DNA from 3 places in the uncultured Dysgonomonas sp. genome. Region 3 is predicted to be linked to each of the others. Evidence: riboswitches for the same ligand, from Rfam matches in the RefSeq annotation. Region 3 holds a riboswitch; each other region holds the start of a gene.
What was found. A riboswitch is a leader RNA that binds a small molecule or an ion and turns the genes downstream of it on or off. The one in region 3 is predicted to bind cobalamin.
Positions count from the first base shown of each region.

Region 1: linked by a shared signal. The riboswitch ahead of cobI (precorrin-2 C(20)-methyltransferase) and the one ahead of QZL88_RS03640 (cysteine-rich CWC family protein) in region 3 are both predicted to bind cobalamin.
Region 2: linked by a shared signal. The riboswitch ahead of QZL88_RS20540 (TonB-dependent receptor plug domain-containing protein) and the one ahead of QZL88_RS03640 (cysteine-rich CWC family protein) in region 3 are both predicted to bind cobalamin.

Region 1 covers NZ_LT599032.1:571,351-573,623, reverse strand. Annotated here, with positions in the region: gene QZL88_RS02525 (ABC transporter substrate-binding protein) at 1-614, opposite strand, end outside; gene cobI (precorrin-2 C(20)-methyltransferase) at 621-1,325, opposite strand; cobalamin riboswitch at 1,440-1,756, opposite strand; gene QZL88_RS02515 (MaoC family dehydratase) at 2,219-2,273, shown strand, end outside.
Region 2 covers NZ_LT599032.1:5,081,177-5,083,449, forward strand. Annotated here, with positions in the region: gene QZL88_RS20535 (hybrid sensor histidine kinase/response regulator transcription factor) at 1-530, shown strand, start outside; cobalamin riboswitch at 639-937, shown strand; gene QZL88_RS20540 (TonB-dependent receptor plug domain-containing protein) at 1,087-2,273, shown strand, end outside.
Region 3 covers NZ_LT599032.1:839,483-841,755, reverse strand. Annotated here, with positions in the region: gene pth (aminoacyl-tRNA hydrolase) at 1-287, shown strand, start outside; gene QZL88_RS03645 (RNA-binding S4 domain-containing protein) at 291-719, shown strand; cobalamin riboswitch at 820-1,066, shown strand; gene QZL88_RS03640 (cysteine-rich CWC family protein) at 1,250-1,471, shown strand; gene QZL88_RS03635 (phosphoenolpyruvate carboxykinase) at 1,731-2,273, shown strand, end outside.

The sequences.
Region 1 (2,273 bases), 270 kb from region 3:
AATAGACCCGTAAATTTTATCCATTCGGCTTGCCCCAGAGGAGACGATTCTTTATAGCCTAAAAAGCTGATCAGAGGAATATCCAGATTGCGGATAGCATCATAACCTCCACGCTTGAAGGGCGAAACAAGGATAATATCGGGATCGAGAGCCATAACCACTTCGTTGTCAAACTCGCCTTCGATACCGATTTTGCTTGTTTTTCCGGTTTTTAATTGTTCGTTTAGCTGAGGATTGAACAGGAAACGGGTGCTGGTTATCCCTGCTATTTTGTCCACAGCGTCTAATTTGATAAAATTGGAAATTTGCAGGGTGGTCATACATACCACGCTTCTTACGGGGACTTCTATAATCTGGTATCCGGCAGGTATGCCGGTTTTATTTTCCCCTCTTTTCAATAAAGCATATTGATATTTGGTATCGCTTTCCCCGGAAGGATCGTGTATATCCACCAGCTTGTAATTTCCATGTTCGGACACGGTAAAGCCTTTTGCATATTTGATATTTAAAGTATCGTGCGAGCCGAAGATATTGTTGCTGTCTTTCTTATTCGGGTTGCATGCAATGAAGCAGCCAAAAGCAAGCAGGATTATTGAATGGACAAGGATTTTCATATTGGTCTATTTGCGGATTATAATTAGTGAAAAGTAAGGAAATTTACGATTGAGTATTTCTTCTCTATTAGGAGTATAGAACTCCTTGCCTAAAATCCCAACATTCTCAAAATAGTGGAAAGTGACGTCCTGAATATTTTCTAATGCTTCCTTTATTACCTGTTCGCACTGCGAAGTTTTCATTAGTACAACGGTTTTCTCTCTTTTGATCTTTTCTTTCAGGCTGTCTAATGTTATGGTACCCGGAATAACTTCGAGTTCTTCCTCTTGTTTCACAATGTGAATATTGGCCAGAGTGCCACAGGCTATAAATGCAGGCACGCCCGCGATACGGCTGACCGGTATATTCTCCTGTGTAAGATATTCGCTTATGTAGTAAATGGTAGAGTAGAATCCGGCATCTCCTTCGGCTGTAACAGCTATTTTATGTCCGGATTTATACTTATCCGATATTTCTTTCGCCACAGCCTTGTAGCTTTCAATGGCCAGTGAACGGTCTTTGTTCATCGGTACATTGAATGTGTTCAGCTTTGATTCATCGACGCCCAATTGCAATAAGACATCCTTTGCCCTTGAGGACCTTTTTCCTCCGGGAAGGGCGGTTGACGGACAAAATATTAAATCTGCTTCTTGCAGTGTTTTCAAACCTTTCAAGGTTATCAGTTCCGGGTCTCCGGGACCGAGAGATACGAACATAACAGAATCAAACATCTATACAATCCATTTTATTGGAGTTAAAAAATAAGATGCTTTTAGTATAGGAAAAATAGACGAACAGGTACAAATGTTGTCTGTAAGCAGTATTTTAAGCCTAAACCTCGAGCTTTCAACTAATAACGCTTTGGCAGGTTTTCTGACTTGCTCCATCCTTGAACGGCCTTCCCATTTTCAGTAAACAGTTAGCAGTTATCAGTAAACAGTCAAAAAAACTGTTAACTGATTACTGTATCACTGATTACTGTGAAACAGTGGTGTTTGGTATTGTTCAAAGACTTTTTTCAGCAAAATTGTTAACTGATGACTGTTAACTGCTCACTGAAAAGAGCTTACAGCAGCGGGTCTGTTCAGGATTTACACCTGATTCCCTTTTAATTACTCATCCGGTAATGCGGATTTGTAACACCAAAATTTAGTGCAAAGATATGGAATTAAATTTATAAAGATTTATATAATGTAAGTCAAATAACTTTATCTATAAGTAAATGATTGATGTATTCAATAAAATGAAACAAGCGTTCTTTGAAATATTAGAAGCCGACGTTATTCCTCAGGAGAGTCTTACAATAAGAGTAAAAACTGACAGGTGGAAAATATGAAAATATGTCAACTTTGTCAAGTTTTAAGTTGGATACAAAGTTGAAATGAACGAAAAAGCTGACAGATAAAAAATGTGTAAAAGTTGTCAAGTTTGTCAAGTTTTTTGATAAAGGAATTAATGCGTTTCTTGTTAAATTTTAGATTACATGCTGCATCGAAAGTGTGTTATAGTAGAGGAAATTATTAAATCGCGAAAAAATATAGTTAAATTTATATTCCTTATTATGTTTATTTGGTAATATCGTTTAATATCAATATTTTTATACTGTATTTGTTAATTAACTATTATGGCAAAACTTATTATTAATTCCTATGCCGATTTTGAGCAGTATGTAGGAAAGG
Region 2 (2,273 bases), 4.2 Mb from region 3:
TATCATCTAAAATCGAGGGTTTAGATTCCGGCGCGGATGCCTATATTGAAAAACCGTTTTCGAATGAATTCCTGATGGCGACAGTCTCAAATTTACTGGCAAACAGAAATAAGATGATCGAGGCCTTTAAGCGTTCGGCATATACATCAATAAGTGAAACTGCATTTTCTAAAACGGATGAAGCCTTTATGAAGACAGTCAACAAAGTGATTGAAGAAAATCTGGGAAATCCTGAGTTTAGCCAAGATGATTTTGCTGCGGCATTAAATATGAGTAAATCAAGTTTGTACAGAAAAACAAAAGGATTATTTGATGTTTCGCCAAACGATTTTATTCGTATCAAAAGGATAAAAAAGGCAGCACAGTTATTTGATCAGAAAGAAGACAGTGTATCGGAAGTATGTTATACTGTCGGATTTAGTTCTCCATCGTATTTCTCAAAATGTTTTTATCGTCAGTTCAATTTAACGCCTAAAGAATATATTGATGCGGTTTCCTCGAGGTCTAAGTTGAATTCAGATCAGGAATAAAAAATTAACAAACCTCTGATTATCTCATATTCAATAAATAAATCAGGGTCTAATGTTAATTATTGAAACTGCTCTTCATCAAGGTTCTTTATTTAAATAATATTAATATCTTTGCACTCAGATTTTGGTGTCATGTTTCCGTATCCTCGGAAAAATGATGAAAAGGGAATCAGGTGTAAGTCCTGAACAGACCCGCTGCTGTAAGCTCTATTCAGTAAACAGTTAACAATGTTTCTGAAAAAAGTCTTCGAACAATACCAAATACCACTGATTGACAGTAATCAGTCTTCAGTCAACCGTTATCAATCTTATTGTTAACTGTTCACTGTTCACTGTTCACTGAATGTTGGGAAGGGCGTTCAAAGATGGAGTAAGTCAGAAGACCTGCCAAGGTTGATTAGTTTAAAGCTTTCGGGAAATAAAGCTGAAGAACACTGAAAAGGAATCAATCTTTTACGCTGGCGTTGTCTGACTTACTATACTGATTTCCTATTCACTCAATCTTCATACGACTTATTTTCAGTAAGCTATTTGATAATATTCTTATTAGCTTGAAATGTCATTTTCCAAGTCGAAGAAAAGGATTTTAATTATTATCCTATCAAACGTATGCTTGATTTCTTTTGCCCAGAACAAGCTGGATAGTATACAGTTGTTGAACGAAGTTGTTGTGTCCGCACGGGTTATTCAAACGGAAATTGTCCCCGTGCAAACCTTGTCAGGGACGTTGCTTGAAAATCTGAGTGCCCATTCCGTAGCCGATGCCATGCGATACTTCTCGGGCGTACAACTCAAAGACTACGGCGGTGTGGGAGGCCTCAAGACTGTAAATATCCGTAGTATGGGCAGCCAGCATGTAGGAGTATTCTATGACGGTATAGAAATCGGAAACCCACAGAATGGCGTTGTTGATTTAGGCAGGTTTTCACTGGACAATATGGAGGCGATATCCCTCTATAACGGACAGAAGAGCGCCATATTCCAGCCGGCTAAAGATTATGCGTCCGCAAGTTCCATCTATATGACGACAAAATCTCCGGAATTCAGGCAGGGTCGGAGATACGGCCTCAAAGCGGCATTCAAGACCGGAGCTTTCGACCTTGTTAATCCCTCTGTCCTGTGGCATCAGAAACTATCCGAAAATGTATCCGGTTCCCTCAATGCCGAATATATCCATTCTTCGGGCAGATATAAATTCAAGCGTGCGGTAGTAAATAATATGGATGACCGGGGCGGTTATGATACGACCGAGGTAAGGAAAAACGGCGATATAAATGTTTTTCGTATCGAACATGCCCTGTTTGGGAAGATCAAAGACGGAGAATGGAAAACCCGTTCTTATTTCTATACATCCGAACGCGGCTATCCGGGAGCCGATATAAAAAAGCCCGACGTATACGCCCATGAAGACAGGCAGTGGGATAAGAATTTCTTCTTTCAGTCCTCCCTCAAAAAGAACGTATCGGCGACATACAGCACATTGCTATCAACCAAATATGCATATGACTATATACACTACATAGCCGGCCCTTATCCCGGCCCCGAACTGGATAATAAATATATGCTCCATGAAGCCTATCTCTCGTCTGCCAATTTGTTCAATATATTACCTTTTTGGAGCGCCAATGTTTCTGCCGATTTTATGTGGAATAAGATGAACTCCAATATGCGGGAATTTATTTATCCACAACGTTATTCCGGATGGGTAGCTGCTGCGACGTCTCTCTATTTCGACCGTTTCAA
Region 3 (2,273 bases):
TGGCCCTGCCGTTCGGTTCTTTACGTCTCAAAGGAAAAGGCAGTGATGCCGGACATAATGGATTGAAGCATATACAGTCAATCTTGAGTACACAGGAATATGCTCGTTTACGTTTTGGTATTGGGAACGATTTTCCGAGAGGAGGACAAGTTGATTATGTCCTGGAAGGATTCTCTGACGAAGAGGAGAAAGAGCTTCCGGCTAAACTGGAAACTTGCGGAGAAATAATAAAGAGTTTTTGTCTGGCAGGGATACAAAACACAATGAATCAGTATAACAACAAATAAGATATGGCTAAAGAAGTAAAGAACGAAGTACGGATCGATAAATGGCTTTGGGCTGTGCGTCTGTTCAAAACGCGCTCTATTGCCATAGAGGCCTGCAAAAAAGGGCGTATAACAATAAAGGGTATAACAATAAAGCCATCACGAATGATAAAAGTCGGAGATGTGATAGAGGTTCGCCGTCCGCCTGTGACATATTCGTTCGAAGTATTGGCTCTTTCTGAAAACAGGATGGGAGCAAAGCTCGTTCCTGAATTTATGCGTGATGTAACTCTTCCTTCACAACTGGAAATATTGGAGATGTCCAAGATGACCGGATTTGTAGATCGAGCCCGTGGAACGGGGCGTCCTACAAAAAAAGATCGCCGCGAGTTGGAGCAGTTTACGGACGATTATTCTTTCTTCGATGATTGGGATCTGGAGGAAGAAAACTGACCTTGTACCTGCACATATAACAAGCATGCTATCCCGGGGGGCAGCATGCTTTTTTTTGATAACTTTCCGTCAAAACACATTGCAATTCTATTTTATTCTATATCTTTGTTTTCGTATTGGTGTTACAAGTCCGCATTTGCCGGATAGTAATGAAAAGGGAATCAGGTGTAAATCCTGAACAGTCGCGCTGCTGTAAGCTCTTATCAGTGAACAGTTAACAATAATCGGTTAACAGTATTGCTGAAAAAGTCTTTAAACAATACCCAATACCACTATTCATTATTGAATGGGAAGGATGTTTAAAGATAGAGTAAGTCAGAAGACCTGCCAAAGCATATATTTTCATCTTTCGCGGAAAAAGATAGGAAACAAGAGATTTATCTCACTATTTTAAGTATTTGTATTTCAAGAAATGATTGTGTTTAAATCAATCTTATGTCCATCGTATCTGTATGGCAACATAAGTTTATGTTATAGGCACTTTCTGATCTGGTTATCATTATATTACACATTTTTAAAAAATAAACACAATGAAAAAGATATGTAAAAGATGTTCGGCATCATTCAGTTGCAGGGAGGACAGGATAGAGCTATGTAGTTGCCGTAAAGTAAGTCTTGTTATAGGAGTTCGTGATTATATAAAAGATAATTACCGCGACTGCTTGTGTCCTAAATGTTTACAAGAAACCAACAGCTCCTTCTATGCATTCGATGTAAATCCTAAATTTTTGACTAAGAACAAAAATGAATGATTTATAAAGAACTATATTACAGTAAAATAGCAAAAACTTGTTTTAATTTTACAATTTATTATAAATTTAGTCATTAATTCGTTTAATTGTATAGGTAAGTTTCCTTAAATTTGAAGCTAGAAAGCATCTCAATCCTGATTATGATCAGGTTGGAGTAATCGGTTTATGATCTTCTGTTCGCTTTAGTCACGTAACAGAAGATTATAAGCTGAAAATTGTGCGGATAATCAAAAATTATAAATAATAAACAATATCAGACATGCTACAAGAATTCACTCTAGGCGAAGGTAAAGCAATAATCAACTTCACTCTGAAATTTTGCGACACGCGACAGAAAATACTTAACAGTTATGGATTCCATAGAGTTATAGAAGTCTTTATTCAGAAACTGAAGAAAGAAGAAGTTATTATTTACGAATACTATATCAAAGAATTTAAAACTGATGAGGAGTTTGAAAAAACGCTGATAGAGGCGTTTAAATTGCTTACAGTCTGCAATACAGATGAAGTGCAGAATGTGCATGGTAAATATGCTATCTTCTTCAATGATAAAGACTTGTTTATTGAACTGATAGAATTGCTATATAGCTTTTGGCGCAGGCTTGAACGATACACTATCGTTCACAACAGCTCGATAGGCAGTGGATTGCAGAGCGTTCGCTTTATGCAGGCCAATGAACTATTCAATGAGCTTATTCTCTCCATATACCGTCGTATCGAAGAAACCGTGATCGGCTATCAATATCGTGTATACCGTCAGCTGACAGCAGGCGCAAATGCAGCCCTTACACTGAGCGATATC